2 regions of the Clostridium sp. DJ247 genome follow, and region 2 is predicted to be linked to the other one. Evidence: predicted binding sites of a transcription regulator. Region 2 holds the regulator's gene; the other holds the start of a gene.
The links. Region 2 encodes Rex, which represses fermentation and respiration genes when NADH is low (regulators of the CRP and FNR family bind a similar motif). Its sites were predicted from a motif close to ATTGTTAANNNNTTAACAAT; they were not measured.
Positions count from the first base shown of each region.

Region 1: a site for Rex is predicted at 6,960-6,979, ahead of HGI79_RS05920 (acetyl-CoA C-acetyltransferase). Genes of this name have one in related genera too.

Region 1 is NZ_JABAIW010000010.1:11,855-23,491, reverse strand. Features, by position in the region: gene HGI79_RS05950 (protein kinase domain-containing protein) at 1-1,889, opposite strand, end outside; gene HGI79_RS05945 (hypothetical protein) at 2,147-3,100, opposite strand; gene HGI79_RS05940 (dCMP deaminase family protein) at 3,633-4,121, shown strand; partial or broken gene HGI79_RS05935 (cytidine deaminase) at 4,235-4,498, shown strand; gene HGI79_RS05930 (MraY family glycosyltransferase) at 4,576-5,604, shown strand; gene wecB (non-hydrolyzing UDP-N-acetylglucosamine 2-epimerase) at 5,740-6,888, shown strand; gene HGI79_RS05920 (acetyl-CoA C-acetyltransferase) at 7,082-8,257, shown strand; gene HGI79_RS05915 (ATP synthase subunit I) at 8,651-9,013, shown strand; gene HGI79_RS05910 (F0F1 ATP synthase subunit A) at 9,040-9,720, shown strand; gene atpE (ATP synthase F0 subunit C) at 9,752-9,997, shown strand; gene HGI79_RS05900 (F0F1 ATP synthase subunit B) at 10,056-10,535, shown strand; gene HGI79_RS05895 (F0F1 ATP synthase subunit delta) at 10,537-11,076, shown strand; gene atpA (F0F1 ATP synthase subunit alpha) at 11,087-11,637, shown strand, end outside.
Region 2 is NZ_JABAIW010000011.1:2,593-14,229, reverse strand. Features, by position in the region: gene HGI79_RS06330 (3-hydroxybutyryl-CoA dehydrogenase) at 1-114, opposite strand, end outside; gene HGI79_RS06325 (electron transfer flavoprotein subunit alpha/FixB family protein) at 437-1,441, opposite strand; gene HGI79_RS06320 (electron transfer flavoprotein subunit beta/FixA family protein) at 1,460-2,239, opposite strand; gene HGI79_RS06315 (acyl-CoA dehydrogenase) at 2,258-3,397, opposite strand; gene HGI79_RS06310 (short-chain-enoyl-CoA hydratase) at 3,411-4,190, opposite strand; gene HGI79_RS06305 (redox-sensing transcriptional repressor Rex) at 4,435-5,067, opposite strand; gene abc-f (ribosomal protection-like ABC-F family protein) at 5,358-7,271, shown strand; gene HGI79_RS06295 (response regulator) at 7,518-8,108, opposite strand; gene HGI79_RS06290 (bacteriohemerythrin) at 8,250-8,654, opposite strand; gene HGI79_RS06285 (carbon starvation protein A) at 9,068-10,855, shown strand; gene HGI79_RS06280 (insulinase family protein) at 10,974-11,637, opposite strand, start outside.

The sequences.
Region 1 (11,637 bases), on a different contig from region 2:
TCAACAATTACTTCTGTGTCTTTATATCTCTTATCCCGAATTCTATTCCTGATTTCATTAATTATAATTCTATCATCTCTTTCGTAATTTATAACTTTTTCATATATTAGTTTTAAATGACCTCTATTTAAGAACATTTCATTATAGGTATTTGGGTTATTTCTAATATATTCAAGTACACGATGATCATCCCACTGAAGAAACTCATCTTCTCTAATAGGTAGTATATTTGAAGGTAACATACATTGCAAACATCTTTCTAGAATTCTATCGTAAATTCTTCTTGTTTTGTGCATATATACCTGTGTAAACATAAAGTGTCTAGCAAGCATAAATTCTTCAAGGGCGTATATACCTTTTTTTTCAATTGCTAATGTATAATCACCTTGTGAAAAATCAATATTCATTGATCTAATTAAATGTTCAATGTCATATTTACCATATTTAACACCTAACATCAATGAATCGCGAAGTAAGTAATCCATCCTATCAGCATCTATGATATTTCCAGAGAATATTCTTTTAATGAGACTATATCTTGAAGAATTTTTACCTTCGATTAAGCCAGCTATTTCCTTATGATTAAACCCGCAGTTTTTAGAGCCTATGTTATCTATAATTTCTGATAGTTTAGTGTTTTTAATTAAGTTTCCAGCCATTTTCTCATGGTTATCAACTTCATTTGCAAAAAGATTATCACTAACGTGTGAAAAAGGACCATGTCCACAATCATGCAATAAAGAAGCAATACGTAACATTTGTCGTTGTTTTTTTATCTCTTTATAATCCCATTGAATTTCAGTGCTATTTTTTATCACCATTTCATCAAATATCCTGGTAGCAAGGTGCATTACTCCTAGGGAATGTGAAAATCTTGTATGAGTAGCTCCAGGATACACTAAATAGGTAGTACCAAGCTGGTTAATATTTCTTAACCTTTGAAAAACAGGATGGTTTATAATCTTTAATTCATCATCTGTGACTGATATATAATCATGTAAGGCATCTCTTATTTGATTTTCAGCTTTGAAGTAAGGTATATTAGTTGTATTTTTGAATATTATTTTTTGATGTCTTTTTACAGATTCTAACACCACTGATAAATCTCCTAATCTGTTTTCTGGGTTAACCTGAATCATTGCACAAATCAATTCATCAAGCTCCTCGTTAACATCGTTTCGAAAATCTGAGACTCTAGGAGTTATAGCATCATAGCCTTTATCTACCTTATAGGGATAATCTCCAGTTAGCATGTAGAAAAATGTTACCCCTAAGGCATATATATCAAATTTTTCTTCATTGTCTACCTTTAAGTTTTTATAATGAAATCTTTCTGGCGCATAAAATGGAGCACATCCATACATATTTACAGTGTATGATCTAGTATTTGCCTGCTTGACTTTTGATATTCCAAAGTCTATGATTTTTATGTGGTTAGAATTTCTTGAATACATTATATTATTAAGTTTTATATCTCTATGTATTATATTATTTTTATGAGCACATATTATACCTTTTAATATTTGTTCAAATATATTTAATAATTCATTTAAATTTTTTGATTCACATTTTATAAGATCAGGATACTTATCTAAGCCTTTTCCGTTGATATATTCGAATACTAAATATACCTGCTTATCACCAGGATTAATATAATAGTCATATACTTTAGCTATATTTTCATGTGTAACTTTTGCCTGATTTATAGCCTCATCTATAAGTTGCTTATTTAATTCATCAAGTGTGAATTGAGATTTACTCAACATCTCTCTTTTAATAGTTTTTATAACTACGTCCCTTTTAAGATGATCATCAATCCCCCGCCATGTAATGCCCATACCACCCTCGTCAGAAAGTATAGTGCTATTGCTAAATTTATATCTACTCATTTTACAACCTCCGGTACTATTATAAGTATATTATTCGATACGTTTCGCCAGTTTCCTCCTTTTTATACATTTAGATCTATATTTATAAGTGGTTTACAAAAATATTCAACTATAATATTTTGACTTTAAAAAATAATTTGTATTAAATTTTTTAATAGTCTTATTTATAAAATTTATTATTTTGGACCTGATACGCTAAAGCAGGAGAACTCGTAGAACTGTTTAACTGTATTAACAGTTAACAAGAAACTAGCCTATTACGCATTTGATTGTGAAGACTCAGCATTGGGTAATACATCCTGGTCAGGGGAAGCTATAATATTGTTGTGATTTAAGTCAATACTCCAATTATATAGTCTAAAAATACTTTTGATTTTTTCTATTAATGTATGTTGTGTACACGGTTGAAAATTGCTTCCTTTGATAAATTTTACTTTAGTTCTTTTACATATTAAACATTTATAAATTCCTGTATCCGGAACCCGTTCGAAAGTCATATAACATTTCTTATTCTTATTCAATTTAGATATTATAGAGTCAAAGGCATAACCAAGGCTAAAGAGTGTAGTTATAATAACTATTATTAATGAAATTAATAATAGGCTATTTAAGTAAGGATTTTTAAATGTTTGATGTTTAGGAACAATAGTTAATAGTAGAAAAATTATTATAAAGATAATATAAAAAGTTATTGTAATAGAGATGCAGACTTTCTTAGTTACACTACCAACTTTGATATACCAAGGCATTAAATATCTTATTTTATACTGAAAAAAATTTTTATTATATTTTTCTTGAAGTTCTATAAATTCTCGATTTAGTTGCATAAGAACATTTTTCTTAAGATTTTTACACTCTTCTTTAAAGTCTTGGTTAATAACTGTTTGATTACTAATCTGTTCATTCTTTAATATTTCAAGAATGTTATTTATTAGTTCTTTAGAAAGTAAATGTCCATATTTGCTTATTAGTTCAATAGATTCATCTGTTATAAACCTATTCTGGTTATAGGACTTATTTAAATACAATGTTAAAGGTGAATAAATTTTTTCTAATTTATCTTTTAACATTTGCTCAAAATTAGATTTTTTATCAAAATCATATTTTATAAAAAAGATAGAGAATTGTATAATAACCCCAATAAAAGCAACTATACCAGTAATTAATGCTGCTATAGTTGCAGGTGTGCTAAGTATCTGTTGTAAATTCATATAGTACTCCTCCTTACCATATAAGTAGAAACTTAAATAGATGTTTATTTTAATATTAGCATTTCTAAATACTATATCAATAGGTTTACCCTAGAAATTAAGAGAAGTTATTATATGTTGTTATTTAAATAAATCTTAGCTTAAAATTATAATAAAGTCTGTATTTGAAATGTTACTAAATTTTTAACCGACTTCGACTGTTTGGGAGACATATAGAGTATGAATTTTTGCTCTGAAACTAAAAACTATTTTATTGTAGAAGGTAATTTATAAATTTTATATTAGAAACAATAGCACTATAAGTTTTAATAGAATTTTTATATATAAATTTAAATTATCACTTTATAAAATAACCACAAATGTTATAATAAATAAGGAGAAACGTGTACAATGTTAACGTAATTTGTAAGTAGCGATATGAAGTTTAATTATCTACAAGGATGAAATTAGATTATTTTATATAATTAATATTATATCTTAAAATAATTTTTGATTGCAGTAATATATGAAGGTTAAACTAAGGAGATTAAATATGGAAAGAAGAGATAAAAATAATTATTATTTAGACATAGCAGAAACTGTTCTTGAAAGAGGTACATGTTTAAGAAGAAACTATGGAGCAATTATTGTGAAAAATGATGAAATAATATCTAGTGGATATACAGGTGCTCCTAGAGGGAGGCAAAATTGTTGTGATATAAATGTTTGTTTAAGGGAAAAGTTAAATGTTCCTAGAGGGACACATTATGAATTGTGTAGATCAGTTCATTCTGAAGCAAACGCTATAATAAGTGCATCAAGAAGAGATATGCTTGGATCAACGTTATATTTAGTTGGAAGAGATTTTAAGACTAAGGAGATAGTAAAGGATGCAAGTCCCTGTGCAATGTGTAAGAGATTAATTATAAATTCAGGTATAAAAGAAGTAGTAATTCGGGATACAAAAGAATTGTACAGAGTAATAGAAGTTCAAGAATGGATTGATAAGGATGAGTCACTTGATGGGAGAAAAGGATATTAACTAAGTAGGATGGTGACATTAGGTAATCTTTGTAATAGCTTTTTGACAAATGTAACAATTACTTTTTTGTTAACGGTTGATTATAGTAGATTATATTGTGTTACATGTTGAAAAGGTATATATTTGCAGAGCAGAATGCTATCATATCAGCAAGAAGACAAGATATGATAGGTTCAACTATGTATCTTGTGGGAAAAGAGCAAAAGACAGGGGAATATGTAAAAAATGCATCTCCATGTTCTTTGTGTAAAAGGTTTATAATTAATTCAGGAATTGAAAAAGTTATCATTCGTGATACAAAACTGGAATATAGAATAATTTATGTTGAAGAATGGATTGAAAATGATGATTCACTAGAAGGAGATGCATCTTATTAAACTATTAATAAATATAAGTGTGGACTAAATATTAGGTTTATAAATTGAAATCTAATATCAATTAAGGAAGGTTACTGATGGGTAGATTATATTTTTTAGCAATAGTTTCAATAATAATTTCTATTATACTTACACCAGTAGTTAAAAAAATTGCAATTAAAATTAACGTAATAGATGTTCCAAAGGATAATAGAAGGATTCATAAAAAACCAATACCACTTTTAGGTGGCTTAGCAATATATTTCTCTTTTGTTGCAACTATAATTTTGAAGACTGGTCCATTGTCTAAACCAGAGCTGGGTATAATAATAGGAGCTACTATAATAGTTATTGGAGGTTTTATGGATGATAAATTTGATATAAAACCTTGGCAAAAGCTACTATTCCAAATAGCGGCAGCGCTGTCGCTTGTAATTTTTGGAGTGAAGATATCCTTATTAACTAATCCTATAAGTAGTTCTGAACTCTACATAGATATAGGATTGTTATCAATTCCGTTAACTATAGTTTGGGCTATTGGTATTACTAATGCACTTAATCTGATAGATGGACTTGATGGCTTAGCTGCAGGAGTTGCTTTCATAGCAGCAGTTACTATTTTAATTATAGCATTATTAAATAATAGAATAGAAGCGGCTATTTTAACAATTATATTATCTGGTGCCATATTAGGATTTCTACCTTATAATTTTAATCCAGCATCTATATTTATGGGAGATACTGGCGCCCAGTTGTTAGGATTTTTACTTGCGGCAATATCTATTGAAGGGGCAATAAAATCTGCGGCAGCCTTTGCTATAGCGGTACCGATACTTGCTTTAGGCATACCTATATATGATACTCTTTTTGCTATGATAAGAAGAAAATTAAATGGAAAACCTATTATGGAAGCCGATAAAGGACACTTACATCACAGGCTTTTAGATATGGGACTTACACAAAAGCAGGCAGTAATAATTATGTATTTAATAAGTGCAGTGCTTGGAAGTTTTGCAATAATTGCCATGCAAGTAAGTACACAAAGGTCTTATTTTTTATTAGCTACAGTTATGTTGGTATTAGTTATAGTAGCTTGGAAATTCGGATTTTTCCAGCACAACGAATAAAATAAAACTTCAATTATGCGGGGGTTGTCTTATCACACCAGGGTAGTTAACCATGGTATAAATTTAATTGCTTAGTATATGAGTAATCTATAGCAAATATAGTTTATTTGTGTAGTAAGAGTGGAGGTAATATATATGGATAGAATTAAGGTTATTACTATTTTTGGCACAAGACCTGAGGCAATAAAAATGGCACCTTTGGTAAAAGAATTAGAGAAGAATGAAAAGATAGAAAATAAGGTTTGTGTTACAGCACAACATAGAGAAATGTTAGATCAGGTATTAGAACTCTTTAATATAAAACCAGACTTTGACTTAAACATAATGAAGAATAGACAAAGTCTAACAGGTATAACAACTAGAGTAATAGAAGGCTTAGAGGAAATATTTCAACAAGAAAAACCTAATTTAGTTCTCGTTCATGGAGATACTACAACAACTTTTGCTGGTGCTTTAGCTGCTTTTTACCAAAAAATAAATGTTGGTCATGTAGAAGCTGGTCTTAGAACTTATGATAAATATTTTCCTTTTCCAGAGGAGATGAATAGAAAACTTACTGGTGCTATAGCTGACATACACTTTGCACCAACAAATGGTTCTAAAGCTAATCTTCTAAAAGAAGGAATTAATGAAAAACAAATATTTGTTACAGGAAATACAGTAATAGACGCTATGGAATTTACAGTAGACGACGGTTATACATTTAATAATAATGAACTGAATAACATTGATTATGATAGCAAGAAAGTTATAATGGTAACAGCTCACAGGAGAGAAAATTGGGGAGAAGGAATAGAAAACATATGCAGTGCATTAAAAGCTATAGTTGAAAAAAATCATGAAGTTGAGTTAGTATATCTTGTTCATTTAAATCCAGTTGTGCGAGATGTTGTGTATAAAATCCTAGGTGGCATTGAAAGAGTACATCTATTACCACCTTTAGATACAAAAGATACTCATAATTTGATGAACAAGTGCTATATGGTTATGACTGATTCCGGAGGACTTCAAGAAGAAGCACCTCATTTAGGAAAACCTGTTCTTGTATTAAGAGATGTAACAGAAAGACCCGAAGCTGTTGAATCTGGTACAGTAAAACTTGTTGGTACTGATATACATACTATAGTTATGTCTGCTGACGAATTGATAAATAATAAATGGGAATACGATAAAATGAGTAGAGCAATAAATCCTTACGGTGATGGAAAAGCTTCAAAAAGAATAACAGCATCTATATTACAATACTTTGGAATTGAAAAAAATAACTTTAAAGAATTTAGTTAGAGATTACACTTCTAACTCAGATTGTTCAAAAACCCTATGCTTAGCATAGGGTTTTTTTTCCTAAAAAATAGTTTGTATTTTTTTTAACAAAAATATTGATAATAATATGGTTAAGGAGTATAATTAATTTGAAATGGAAAATTAAGTAAAATATTCCATAAATAGTTTAAATAAGCATTGGGGAGGCTTTTTTATGAAAGAGGCAGTTATCATAAGCGCCGTTAGAACAGCTATTGGAAAGTTTGGTGGAACTTTAAAGGATGTTCCAGCAGCAGAATTAGGAGCCATAGTTATTAAGGAAGCACTTAACAGGGCTAATGTTAAACCAGAGTTAGTTGATGAAGTTATAATGGGAAATGTAGTACAAGCGGGTCTTGGACAAAATGTTACTAGACAATCTATAATAAAAGCAGGATTACCAGAAGAAATACCAGGATTTACTTTAAACAAAGTCTGTGGTTCTGGACTAAGAGCAGTTAGCTTGGCAGCACAAATGATAAAAGCTGGAGATGCTGATGTAATTGTAGCCGGAGGAATGGAGAACATGTCGTCAGCACCATATATACTTCCAACAACAAGATGGGGACAAAGAATGGGAAATGGTGCTATAGTAGATACTATGGTAAACGATGCACTTACTGATGCATTCCAAGGATATCATATGGGAATAACTGCAGAAAACATAGCGGAAAAATGGAATTTAACAAGAGAAGTACAAGATGAATTTGCGGTTGCATCACAGAATAAAGCAGAGGCAGCTATAAAAGAAGGTAAATTTAAGAATGAAATAGTTCCTGTAGTAATAAAGACCAAAAAAGGTGAAGTAGTTTTTGATACTGATGAATTCCCAAGGTTTGAAGCTACCTTAGAAGGTATGGCAAAGTTAAAGCCAGCATTCAAGAAAGATGGAACGGTAACTGCTGGAAATGCTTCAGGAATCAATGATGGAGCAGCTGCTATAGTTATTATGAGTTCTGAAAAGGCAGCTGAACTTGGACTTAAACCAATGGCTAAAATAGTTTCCTATGGTTCAAAAGGATTAGATCCAGCAATAATGGGATATGGTCCATTCCATGCAACCAAAAAGGCCTTAGAAGTAGCTAATTTATCAATAGAAGATATAGATTTAATAGAAGCAAATGAAGCATTTGCAGCTCAAAGTTTAGCTGTTGCAAAAGATTTAAATTTTGATATGAGTAAGGTTAATGTAAACGGTGGAGCTATTGCTCTTGGTCATCCAGTTGGATGTTCTGGAGCAAGAATATTAACTACATTACTTTATGAAATGGAAAAAAGAGATGCTAAGAAGGGACTAGCAACTCTATGCATAGGCGGAGGAATGGGAACAGCTATAATAATTGAAAGATAAATTTCAGATAACTATTTAAATAAAACAGACACTTTCATCTAAAGTGTCTGTTTTTATTTAGGCTGAAAAGTTTCATAATATAAATTGTTCGCTTTTTATACATATGTTATATAATTAATAACTAAATGAAAGTAACCTAAAAAGGGTTAAAATAGTAACTTTATAATTTTAAGAATTTTCATTATAGTAAAACAATTAAATGGCTTAATGAATTATTAACAGATAATGAAATAATTTTTTATAATATATAGATTTCGTGAGTAATCATGACGAAATATCATATAAATTGACTAAATTTAAGAATAATAAACATTTTAGTGAAAAATTAAACTTTTATATTGTATTTTTTAGAGATATAATCTTATTATTAAACTTCTAAGTGGAGGAATTTAAATGAATAAAGATGTTTTAGATATGATAAAAAAGGTATCTGTGATTAACTTAATCATTGGTATTATATTTTTTATCTCTACACAACTAATAATGAAAAACTATGGAATTTTTGTATTGCTTGGGACATTGATAGCAATAATAAATTTTATTATTAATGGTCTAATAGGTGAAGTAGTGTTTCAAAAATTCAAAAATTCATCAGCATCTTTATATATTTTAAATTTTATTACAAGAGTTATATTTGCTGCAGGAATAGGCTATGTTGTTTTTAAGTATAATAAGTATAGTGTCGTAGCATATTTATTTGGATATACTTCTCATTTAATTGGGGTATATATATATTCAGTTATTAAGAATAATTAAGAATAATTAAGAAAGGATGTGATGAAGTGGAGGGATTTGAACCATTGTTCACAATAAATCTAGGGGCATTCGAAATAGGCATAACCTCTAGTATTATTGTACAATGGATTATTATTGTTTTTCTGGCCATTTTGGCTAAAATTTTTACAAGCAATTTAAAAAAGGTACCTGATAAGAAGCAAAGTGCTGTTGAAATATTTTTTGAAACAGTAAGAAATCTAGTCAGGGATAATATGGGGGCACAATATATGGTATATGTTCCATATATAGGAACTCTTGCAATTTTTATTTTGATTATGAATTTTACTCCATTAGTGGCAGTAAAGGCACCAACGGAAGACCTAAGTGTTACAGTTGGGCTGGCGTTAATAACTTTCGTGTTAGTACAAGTTAATGCAATAAAAAAGGTTGGAGTTAAGCATTATTTAACCGCTTATGCTCAACCGGTAGTACCGTTATTGCCACTTAATATCGTAGAAAGATTAGTTCTTCCAGTTTCACTAAGTCTACGACTATTTGGTAATATTACAGCAGGTGCCGTAGTTCTTGAAATGGTGTATGAAGGATTGAGTCATATAGCATGGTTTAGCCAATTGCTAATACCTATCCCGCTACATGCTTTCTTCGATTTATTTGATGGATCTATACAAATGGTAGTGTTTGTTATGTTAACAATGATGAATATAAAAATTATAGCTGAACACTAACAATTATTTATTATGAAGGAGGATTTTTATTATGAACTTAGACGCACAATCATTTATATCAGGTATGGCAGCAATAGGTGCAGGTTTAGCTGCAATAGGATGTTTAGGTGGAGGTATAGGAGTTGGTACAGCTGCAGGTAAGGCAGTTGAAGGAGTTTCAAGACAGCCTGAAGCAAGTGGTAAAATATTAAGTACATTCTTCGTAAGTGCAGCTTTGTCAGAAGTAACTGCTATTTATAGTTTATTAATAGCTATTATTTTGGTGTTTAAAGTTTAATTTAAATTAGTCACCTCACCAGTTTGCACATATAGAGAGGGGAGGATTGAAGTTCGAAATGGAGATAAATATTACTACAGTTATTATAACTATAATAAACTTTGGAATATTATATTTTATTTTGAGACATTTCTTTTTCAATAAAGTTAATACTGTAATTGAGAAAAGACAAAATGAAGTACAGGAAACAATAGATAAAGCAAATGATGATAGAGCAAAGGCTGAAACGTTAAGATTAGAAAATGAGAAAAACTTAGAAAACTCAAAAATACAAGGCAAAAACATAGTAGAAAGTTATAAAGAAAAAGCTGAAAAAGTATCAGAAGAAATTAAAAAGGAAGCTTCAAATGAGGCTGAACTTATAGTTGAAAGAGCAAAAAAAGAGATTGAAAGAGAAAAAGAAAAGGCAGAAGATGAACTTAGAACTAAAGTGGTTGATCTTGCTGTAGTCTTGTCCTCAAAAGCTCTAGAAAAATCTATAAATGAACAAGAACATAGAAGACTTATTGAAGAATTTATAGCTAAGGTGGGTATCTAATATGCATGTATATTTAGATAGAAGATATGCTGTTGCATTATATTCAGTAGCCTCAGCTAAAAATAAGATAGATGATTATATAAATGACTTAAAAGAAATTGCGAATTTAATAAAAAGTAGCGAAGAATTAAGTCAAATAATAAATCATCCTAAAATAAGTACTTCTAGAAAAAAAGAAGTATTTAAGAGCATTTTTGAGGGCCAAATTGATAACGAGTTACTCTCTTTTTTGCTGATACTTATAGAAAAAAATAGAATTAATGAACTTAACGGAATTATTCTTCAAATTGATAAGGTTCGTTTGGAGAATAATAATGAGGCTATAGCAATTGTAAAAACAGTTATTCCTTTAAATGATAGCGAAAGAACTTCTCTAATTAATAAACTACAGAATAAGTATAAAAAATCAATAATTTTACAAGAAAGTATTGATGAAAGCATCTTAGGTGGTGTTTATGTTAGAGTAGGCGACGACGTTATTGATGGAACAATTAAAAACAAGATAGAAGAAATGAAAAAATTAATGCTTATAAGAGGATAGAGGTGACCTTATGAACATAAAACCTGAAGAAATAACCTCAATAATTAAAAAACAAATTGAAGGTTATGAAAATAAGGTAGAAGCTGTAGATTCAGGTACTATAATTCAAGTAGGTGATGGTATTGCCAGAGTATATGGCTTAGAGAACTGTATGTCTGGAGAACTTCTTGAATTTCCCAATAATGTATTGGGGATGGTCATGAATCTAGAGCAGGATAACGTAGGTTGTGTTTTACTTGGTAGTGAAAATGGCATAAAAGAAGGCGACGTAGTTAAAAGTACTGGTAGAGTAGTTGAAGTACCAGTTGGCGAAGAGATGATTGGTAGAGTTATAAATGCTTTAGGACAGCCAATTGATGGAAAAGGACCAATAAAAGCTGCGGAATATAGACCAGCTGAAGTTATAGCACATGGTGTTATAGAAAGAAAGTCAGTAAATGAGCCACTTCAAACTGGTATAAAAGCAATTGACTCAATGATTCCTATTGGAAGAGGTCAAAGAGAGCTTATTATAGGAGACAGACAGACTGGTAAAACTGCTATTGCTCTTGACACTATAAT
Region 2 (11,637 bases):
CTCAACAAATTCTTCCTTAATATCCCTTAATACTACCTCATATCCTTTAGCTGCAAAAGCCTGAGCTATTCCAGCTCCCATTGTGCCTGCTCCAAGAACACATACTTTTTTCATACGAGATATTCCCCCTATTTTATATAATTTATTTATTATTTTACCTTTTTATTATTGTATAGAGTTTTAAGCTTGAAACTTAACTTATACGTAGGAATATATTATGAATACTGAAGTCACATTTAAATATTTTTTTATTAGTCTTAGGGAGAATTTGAGAAAAATCTTAGAACTTTAGATATGTTTGAGGTACGAGTTTATCAAAGTTCTTAGCTTTTTCTCAAATTCGAGCTTTAGACTAATTAAAAATATTTAACATGACGAAGTATCATAATATATTCCGGAGTATAAGTTAAGTTTCTGCTTTAGCTCTTTACATTTGCTATCTACTCAATTCTTTAATTTGAGCTATAAGTTCAGGAACTATTTTCTTATAATCTCCAACTAAAGCAAGGTCAGCAGCTTTCATAATTGGAGCCTCTGCATCCTTGTTTATAGCTATGATATAATCACTATCCTGCATGCCAGCTAAATGCTGTATTGCTCCTGATATACCACAAGCTACATATAAATTTGGTCTAACTGTTTTACCTGTTTGACCAACTTGATAATCCTTTTCTAACCATCCATTCTCTATAGCAGCTCTTGATCCTGCTACTGTTCCATCAAGTACTTCTGCAAGTTCCTTTAATGTATTGAAGCCTTCTTTACTTCCGACACCTCTTCCCCCTGCTACAAGTACCTTAGCTTCTCCTATATCTAGAACATCTTTAGCTACTTTAACTACCTCAACTACTTTTGTTCTTATATCTGTATCAGTTATCTTAGCAGCTACCTTTTGGATTTCACCTTCTCTAGTTTCATTCTTAGCTAATTTTTCGAATACTCCTGGTCTTACTGTGGACATTTGTGGTCTATGATCTGCACATACTATTGTGGCCATTAGATTTCCACCAAATGCCGGTCTTGTTGCAAGCAAATTTTTGTTTTCTGGATCTATATCAAGAGATGTACAGTCCGCAGTAAGTCCTGTAGCAAGTCTAGCTGCTATTCTTGGACCTAAGTCTCTTCCTATGAAGGAAGCTCCTACTAATATTATTTCTGGTTTTACTTGATTTGCTATATCACATACAACCTTTGTATATCCGTCTGTTGTAAAATGCTTTAATAATGGGCTGTCTGCATATATTACTTTATCAGCTCCATAAGCTACTAATTCTTTTGCTATATCATCTACATCACTTCCTAGAAGAAGTGCTGTTAATTCTACTCCTAGTTTATCTGCAAGCTCTCTGCCTTTTCCTAGTAATTCTAGTGAAACTTTTTGTAGTTGTCCGTCTCTTTGTTCAGCAAATACCCATACACCTTTGTAATCTGCTATATTCATTATAATTCCCTCCTAATATTAGATGTAGTGTTTCTCTTTTAATTTTTGAGCTGCATATGCTGCTGCTTCCTTTGGTGGCTGGTTAACTAATTCTCCTTGTCCTTTAGCTTCCTTAGTTGATGATTTCTTAACTTTAGTTGGTGATCCAGCAAGTCCTAGAAGAGATTTATCTACATCTATATCAGCTGTGCTCCATATCTTTACTTCTTTCTTAAAGGTTTCAAATATGTTAGCTATGTGCATATATCTTGGTTGATTTAATTCTTTTATTGCTGTTAAAAGAACTGGTGTTTTTACGCTTATCACTTCATACCCGTCTTCCCATGCTCTCCTAACCTTTAATGAATCTCCATCAATATCCACTTTTTCTACATAAGTAATTTGAGGAATTCCTAAATGTTCAGCTATTTCAGGTCCAACTTGAGCAGTATCTCCATCTATAGCCTGTCTTCCTGCAAACACTATATCATAGTCTAATTTTCTTAGTGCTCCTGCTAGTGCATTTGAAGTAGCTAGAGTATCAGCTCCTGCAAAGGCTCTGTCTGTTATAAGAATTGCTTCATCAGCTCCCATAGCTATAGCTTCTCTCAAAGCTGCTTCTGCTTGCGGAGGTCCCATACTTAATACAGTAACCTTAGCACCTGTATTTTCTTTTAATACTAATGCTTCTTCTAATGCATTTTTATCATCTGGATTTATTATTGATGGAACACCTTCTCTTATAAGAGTTCCTGTTTTCGGATCTATTCTAACTTCAGTTGTATCTGGAACTTGTTTTAAACAAACAACTATATTCATTGTTCTAAATCCTCCTTATTATTTGAAAATGTTTCCCGAAATAACCAGTTTTTGAACCTGTGAAGTTCCCTCGTAGATTTCAGTTATCTTAGCATCCCTCATCATTCTTTCTACTGGGTAATCCTTTGTATACCCGTATCCACCGAATAACTGAACTGCTTTGGTTGTTACATCCATTGCTACATTTGCAGCATGAAGTTTTGCTCTAGCAGCTTCTACAGTGTAAGGAAGTCCTTGATCTTTAAGCCACGCAGCTTTGTATACTAAATATCTAGCAGATTCAATAGCCACGTCCATATCCGCCATCATCCAAGATAAGCCTTGGAACTTGTCTAATGATCTTCCAAATTGTTTTCTTTCTTTCATGTATGCTTTAGCTTCATCGAAGGCACCTTCTGCTATACCTAAAGCTTGAGCTGCTATACCAATTCTTCCTCCATCAAGAGTTTTCATTGCTATACCAAAGCCCTTTCCTTCTTTTCCAATCATGTTTTCAGCTGGAACTATCATGTCCTCAAATATAAGTTCTGTTGTTGAAGATGCTCTTATTCCTAATTTATTTTCGACTTTTCCAACGGAGAAGCCCTTGAAGCCTTTTTCAATTATGAAACCTGTTATTCCTCTTGTTCCTTTGCTTCTGTCAGTCATTGCAAATATAACAAATATATCAGCAACCCCACCATTTGTTATGAATATTTTTGAACCATTTATTACATAATGGTCTCCCTCAAGAACAGCTACAGTTTGTTGTCCTGCAGCATCTGTTCCTGCATTCGGTTCTGTTAAACCAAATGCTCCTATTTTTTCACCCTTTGCAAGTGGTATTAAATATTTTTCTTTTTGTTCTGGAGTACCGAACTGACTTATTAATGAAGCACACAGAGAAGTATGAGCTGAAAGTATAACTCCTGTAGTACCACAAACCTTTGATAGCTCTTCCACTGCTAATATATATGAAAGAGTATCTCCACCTGCTCCACCGTATTCTTTAGAAAATGGAATACCCATCATGCCATACTTGGCCATCTTTTCTACTGTTTCTAATGGAAATCTTTCTGTTTCATCTATTTCTGCCGCTAATGGTTTAACTTCACTTTCAGCAAATTCTCTTACCATCTGTTGTACTAATTGTTGTTCCTTTGTCAATGTAAAGTCCATTTATTGTTACCTCCTATCTATTTTTAAAGTTTTTATCTCTTTTTTCTACAAAAGCTGTCATACCTTCTTTTTGATCTTCTGTTGCGAAACATTCTCCAAATACTTCTGATTCATATGATAAAGCAGTATTTATATCAGTTTGCACTCCTTTGCTTATAGCTGCTTTTGAAAGTGTTACAGCTATTGGTGCTTGTGCTGCTATGGTATTTGCTAAAGCTTTTGCTTCATCTAGTAATTGTTCTGGTTCAACAACTCTGTTAACAAGTCCTATTCTTAAAGCTTCCTGAGCATCTATTATTTTTCCTGAGTATATAAGTTCTTTTGCCATACCTTCACCAACAAGTCTTGGTAATCTTTGAGTTCCTCCAAATCCAGGAGTTATTCCAAGACCAACTTCTGGCTGACCAAATTTAGCTTTTGCTGAAGCTATTCTTATGTCACAAGCCATTGATATTTCACATCCACCACCTAAAGCAAATCCATTAACTGCTGCTATAACTGGTTTTTCTAAATTTTCTAACTTTCTAAAAACTTTGTTTCCTAATATTCCAAAACTTCTTCCGCCAACGGTGTTAAGATACTTCATTTCAGTTATATCTGCCCCTGCAACAAAAGCTTTACCAGCTCCTGTCAGCACTACTGCCAGTACTTCCTTATCTTCAGCTATGTTATCAATTGCATAACCTAGCTCTTTTAAAGTTTCTGAATTCAATGCATTAAGTGCCTTAGGTCTATTAATTGTTATTAAGGAAATCTTTCCTTCCTTTTCAAGGGTTATGTTTTTAAATTCCATATTATCCTCCCCCATGAACTATTATTTAATTAGCTGCTACAACGTTAACAAAAAATTGTTAATATTATAACAAATACAAAAAAATAATTGAAGTTTTGTACTTCAATTATTATTATATACCTGTAAATCATATACTTCAATTCCAATTTCTTCCAATTTATCTTAAAAAGCTAACAAATACTTAATATTTAAATACTTATTAGCTGATTACATAGATTTTTATTTTTTATCTAAATGTAGTTTATTATTCTATGTCATTCAATAGACAACTTAGTGTTAACAAACTGTCACTCAAATGAACATTCTCAACTTTAACATCTTCAGGCACCACTAAATCCACTGGTGCAAAATTCCATATACCTTTAACGCCGTTTTTAGTTAAAATATCACATACCTTTTGAGCATTGTTGTTTGGAACACATATTATTCCTATATCCGTAGGATTTTCCTTTACATAATCACTTAAGTAGTCTATATCTTTTATTTCTATTCCCCTTATAGTAATTCCTATTATTTTGGGATTTATATCAAATATGGACTTTACCTCGAATCCAAACTTTTCAAATTCTGTATAGTTTGCTATAGCCTGCCCTATGTTCCCTGCACCCACTAATATTGTTTTATATGTTTTTGTAAGACCTAAAATATTTTTTATTTGGTTATATAACTCATTTACATTATATCCATAACCTTGTTGTCCGAAATCACCAAAGCAATTTAAGTCTTGTCTTATTTGTGAAGCCGTAAAACCTATTTTTTCGCTTAATTCCTTTGATGATATTCTATCTACATCATTCTTCATTAATTCATTTAAATATCTATGATATTTAGGCAATCTTTTTATTACAGCCATTGATATATTTTTTTTCTTATCCATACCGCACCTCTTATTTAGTATTATATGATAATATTATACATTAATTTTATATTCATTGTAAAATGTTATAGTTTTCTGTATATAAAATCCTTCAATGATAATTTTATGTTTTTTTTTATACTATTATTTAACTATATTTTATGTGATTAATACTATTTTTATTATTCTTCTTATATATTATATAAGCCTCTTCACTGTAAACCCTCTTCAATTGTTTTAATTTATTAAATAACTCTATAAAAAATTCTTTATTCATAGTACAATATTATATGATTAAGGAAGGTGAAACAATGATAGTCTTAGGTTGTAAAGATATACACAAAAGTTATGGAATAGATGTTATATTAGAAAGCATAACCTTTAATATAAATGATGGTGAAAAAGTTGGACTTATAGGCCCTAATGGAGCTGGTAAATCTACACTTTTTAAAATACTTACTAATCAATGCGATTATGATTCAGGAGAACTTTTTATCGATAAAGGTAGGACTATAGGATACTTATCTCAGCATTTATCTTTGGATTCTTCAAATACAATTCATAAAGAGCTGCTTTCTGTATTTAAAGACTTACTTGAAATTGAAAATAGACTTAATAAGTTAGAGCTTCTAATGAATGAACCTTATGATTCCTCCAAAGAGGAATATCACAATAAAATTATAAAAGATTATACAACTTATTCAGAATTATATACTAATCGCGGAGGATATACTTATAAAGCTGAAATAAGTAAGGTCCTTAAAGGCTTAGGATTTACTGAAGAATATTTTGATAAACCTATAGAAATATTAAGCGGCGGACAAAAAACTAGGGTTGCCCTTTGTAAGCTTCTTTTAATTAAACCTGAAATATTACTACTAGATGAGCCTACAAATCACTTAGACTTGGATGCTATAGAATGGTTAGAAGAATATTTAAATGCATACAAAGGCACCATTATACTAATTTCACATGACAGATATTTCTTAGATGCAGTTACTAATAAAACCTTTGAACTTATTAACGGACATGTGAACTGCTACAATGGGAACTACACTACCTATTTGGATTTAAAAGAAAAAAATTATGAGATACAATTAAAAGCCTTTACCCTACAACAAGCTGAAATAAAACGACAAGAGGAAATAATAGAGAGATATAGATCCTTTAATAGAGAAAAAAGTATAAAAGCTGCTGAAAGTAGGCAAAAAGCTTTAGATAAGATTGAAAGAATATCAGCTCCAGACAAGGAAAATAAAATAAGAAATGTAGTATTTGAAACTCAAATAAAGAGTGGTAACGACGTTCTCCACATTGAAAACTTAAGTAAAAGCTTTGGTGAAAAGAAGTTATTTACTAATGTAGAATTAGATATAAAGAGAGGAGACAAAACTGCTCTTATAGGAGAAAATGGAAGAGGTAAAACATCTTTATTTAGAATAATTATGGATGAGTTAAATCCTGATACAGGCATATCCGTATTAGGAAAAAATGTATTTATAGGTTACTATGATCAAGAGCAATCCAACTTAAATGATAGTAAGACAGTTATTGATGAAGTTTGGGATCATTTTCCAGAGCTTACTACTACTGAAGTTAGAAATGCATTAGCGGCATTTTTATTTACAGGAGATGACGTATTCAAAAGCATATCATCTTTAAGTGGTGGGGAAAAATGTAGAATTAATCTACTAAAGCTCATGCTTTCTAAATCTAATTTTTTATTACTTGATGAACCAACAAATCATCTTGATATAATGTCACGTGAAGCTTTAGAAGAGGCTATTTTAGGATATGATGGTACTGTCCTTGTCATATCGCATGATAGATACTTCTTAAATAAAGTTGTACAGAAAATTTATGAACTTAATGCTGATGGCATGAAAGAATATTTAGGAAATTACTCTTATTATATAGATAAAAAACAAAACCCACTAAGATTCCAACAAGAAGAAGAAAACTTAGGAAGAACTAAAACACAAATTCAGAATGAAAAGAAGAAAAAGAAAGAATTAGAAAAGGCAGAAAAAGATAAAAAGATAAGAATTAAAAGCATAGAGAGTGAAATTTCAACTTTAGAAGAACTTCTTGTGGAGCTTCAAGGTCAACTTTGTTTAGAAGAAGTTTATTCAAGTCCTGAAAAAAGTGGTGAAGTAAACAAACAATTACTGGATGCCCAAAACAAAATAGATTCTCTTTATGAAGAATGGGAAAGCTTAGTGTAAGGAAGCTATGTATTAAAAAGTGTATAGGGGGACTCGCGGTAGAAACTTAAATCATACGACCGGATACGTTGCCAAACTTCAGCACGTTAAAAATTTTTTATCAGTCTAAAACACTTCACTAAGACTGATAAAAAAATTTTTAAATGTGCTTTCAGTTTTTGCAACATATCCCTGCGTATAATTTAAGTTTCGCGCTATGACCCTATATTTTTAATTCATAGCTTTACTTAATTTATATCCCTACTGTTAGTTGCTTAACCTTTGTCCACAATATGGGCAAAATGCAAAACCGTTATCTTTAGCATCTAGCTTATGTCCACAATATGGACAAAATGCAAATTTAATTTCTCTATCATTAATTTCTTTATTGTCTTCTCTATTGTTTTCTTTATTATGTTCTTTACTATTTTCTATGTAATTAAATCTTTTGAAATCTAAGTTTCTAAAAATTTGGTCTGTATTCTTTTCGTTTAAAATGACTTTTTCATGTTTATGTAAGGCCCTATTTATTGCTTCTATCAAATGTGATTTATCTACGGGAGTATGTATAACTTCATCAACTCTATTTTGGGTAAAATCTCGAAGTTTTATAGGATCACATGAGGAAAGTAAACATACTATTTCAGGATTTTTTATTTTTATTTTTTCTATAAGTTCATGGCCTCTAGTGTTTTTCATGATTAGATTTGCTATTATTATGTCTGGTTGGAATAAACTTATCTTATTTAATACGTCATACTCGTTAGCAGTATCCGCATTATAGCCTGAGTCCATTAAGAAATCCTTCATGATAACACTTTCAAATTTACAATCGTTAACAATAAGAACCTTTTTCATGGTATCACCACCATTTAACAATCTATTAGAATATAATTTTGATTTATATTCTTTTACTTAAAAAGTTTCTTAGATTTCATTATATATCCATATTAAACGTTAATAATATAGATGTCAATTAAACAATTGCTAGTATCTCCATTACAGTTTATCCTGTAAATACTCTCCAAGCTTACTATCCACGTCAGAAATATGTGTAATAAAGCCTTCTGAAATAAATTCATTAATTTCAACTATCTTAGCAAGGGATATATAATCCAGACTAACTGTTTTTTCTAACACACTCATTTTTCTGGCGAATATATTATGGTTTTCCTTGTGCTCTCCATAATGAGGATATGCGTATTGAACCATATACCTTTCCTCTTCTTCAAAATGTTCTTTCATATAAATCTTCAAAACATTAAATAGCTCTATTAATTCTTCCTTATTACCTTGACTAGAACATGCTTTTTGAAGCTTTTCTACAACTTTAAATATTTTTTCGTGCTGTTCATCAATTTTGTCAACGTAGATTAATAGCCTATCTGTAAATAAGCTTACCATAATATCATTATTCCTCCTACTGAATAAAATTTAATCTAAATTCCAAGCAACCATTTTAATTTTCTATTATTCATTACTAGTTTATATGTTCCATTAAACCATGAATAAAGTTCTTTAATATTATTATTCATGTTTAAAAATTTTTTGTATTCTTATTTTAAAATATTCTTTCCTTATATATTATATAACAAAATAAAAATATTTAAATAATTTTATAACATTACTGTCAAACAAAGTTGAATTTTTACTGTTTACTGTTAAATTCCACCCATTCAGCCAAATATTATACTAAATTCAGAAAACAAATAATATTATTGTATTATAAACGGTTAACCAGTTTAAAAATAATCATTTACTTTATTAAATATGTACTTTAAGGTTTCACCAAATTTACTTAAAAGGAGGAATTATAAATGAATTCTATTGTACTGGTAATTGTAGGTGCATTAATATTAGTTCTAGGTTACAGATTTTATGGTGCCTTTATAGCAGCAAAAGTATTAGCTCTTGATGAAACTAGGGCAGTCCCTTCAAAGATACATGAAGATGGTCGTGATTATGTACCTACTAACAAGTGGGTATTACTAGGACATCACTTTGCAGCTATAGCTGGTGCGGGCCCACTAATTGGACCTGTTTTAGCAGCCCAGTTTGGTTACTTACCTGGAGCTCTTTGGATACTAATCGGAGGCGTATTTGCTGGTGCTGTCCACGATATAGTTGTATTACTAGCTTCAGTTAGACATGATGGCCAATCCATCGCTGAAATTGCGAGGACAAATCTTGGTGAAAGAATGGGCTTTATTACATCCATCGCAGTTCTATTTATACTAATTATAACAATGGCAGGGCTTGGATTACCAATTGTTAACTCACTTTACAACAGCCCTTGGGGAACATTTACCGTTGGATTTACAATTCCTGTTGCTATTTTCATTGGTATATATCTTAAATTTATAAGACCAGGTAGAATAGCTGAGGCTACAGTTATTGGTATGGCTCTTATCTTAGTAGGTGTTATTGCTGGTCCATATATTCAACATACATTTCTAGCTCCTTACTTAACTTTTAATGTGAAACAAATGTCTCTAATTTTAGCTTTCTACGGTTTCTGTGCCGCTGTTCTTCCCGTATGGTTACTACTTATCCCTAGAGACTATCTAAGCACATATATGAAGCTTGGTGTTATAGGTCTTCTTGTATTAGGTATTATATTTGTTAGACCAACAATACAAATGCCTGCAGTAACTAAATTCATAAATGGCGGTGGTCCTATTATTCCAGGTAAAGTATTCCCATTTTTGTTTATCACTATAGCCTGTGGTGCCTTATCTGGATTCCATTCACTAATAGGCTCTGGTACTACCCCTAAACTAATCAGAAATGAAAAAGATATACTTCCTATAGGTTTTGGCGCAATGCTTATAGAATCCTTTATAGCACTAATGGCACTAATTGCTGCAACCTGTCTACCAACCGCTGATTATTTTGCTATAAATTCAGCTCCTGCAGTATTTGCCAAGCTAGGTATGATTCCCGAAGAGCTCCCTATGCTGTCACAAATGGTTGGAGAAAATCTAGCTGGTAGACCTGGTGGCTCTGTATCACTGGCTGTAGGTATGTCATATGTATTCTATAAACTTCCTGGACTCAAAGGCTTAATGGCTTACTGGTATCATTTTTGCATAATGTTTGAAGCACTATTTATCTTAACTACTATAGATGCAGGTACACGAATTGGCCGGTATCTTTTCCAAGATTTATTAAGCCGTTTCTATAAACCCTTTGAAAAGAAGGATTCCTGGTTTAACATTATATTATTTAGTTTCCTTATGTCATTTACTTGGGGTTACTTATTATATACAGGTAATATATCTACTATTTGGCCTCTATTTGGTACAGCCAACCAAACCTTAGCCGCAATTGCCTTAGCTATAGGTACTACTATAATAATCAAAATGGGTAAACAAAAATATGTACCAATCACAATAATCCCTATGGTCTTTATATCAGTAGTAGCACTTACTGCAGAAATTACTAATATATTCATAAACTATATACCATCTCACAAAAACCTACTAGCAGTGTTATCTATGATTTTAGTAGTAATGCTTGTATTAATAATTTACGAAAGCATTAGAAACTGGCAAAAAAATTGGAATAGTAATGTAGCTAGCAATAAAGAAAATCATGCTTTATAAAATTAAGCACTAAAATTAAATGGCAAGTGTATTTTACACTTGCCATTTCTTATATGCTCTAAGGGGCATAGCGCAAAACTAAAATTATAATTTAAGTTTTCGTTTTACACCCCAACCTTTATTCAAATACATCCACAAGATGATTAAATATGTTTTTATTTTCTTTTATTTTTTCTTCGTTACCTAGTACACACACATAATCTTGCTTCATAACATCTGATATCATATCACCGAATTGTCTTATATTTTCTACAGTAGTATTTATAACTTCTTCTCTCTCTTTTTGAATATCAGCATAAGTTAACTTCTTAATATAGTTTTCTGCTGCTCTCTCACCTTTCATTGATGGAGTTAAAGGCGTATCTAAGTCTGAAACAGTTCCTATAATATATTTAGTCATCTGTCTGCCATCTGCATCAAAATTCTTAAAGAATTCTCCTGCACCATCGTATATGCTCAAAGTTTCCTTTAAATTTGGATCACGGTATGAAGTAAAGAACATGTTTCCATTTCTCTGAAATGCTGAAAAACTTCCATAAGCTCCACCTTGAACCCTCACATTGTTCCACAAGTAATCATAGTTAGCTACAGTCCTTAGAACTTGTAAGCTACCACTATATTGATACCCTAGTTTTATAAAGTTATATGCTTTAGAGACATATTGTACCTTTCCTGAAGTCATGAGTCCTTCATTTTTTCTGCCTAATTCAAAGGTATATTGTTCTGAATTTATCTTATCAGCATTTAACTCTTTATAAATTGTTTCAAAGTTTTGTGTAAAT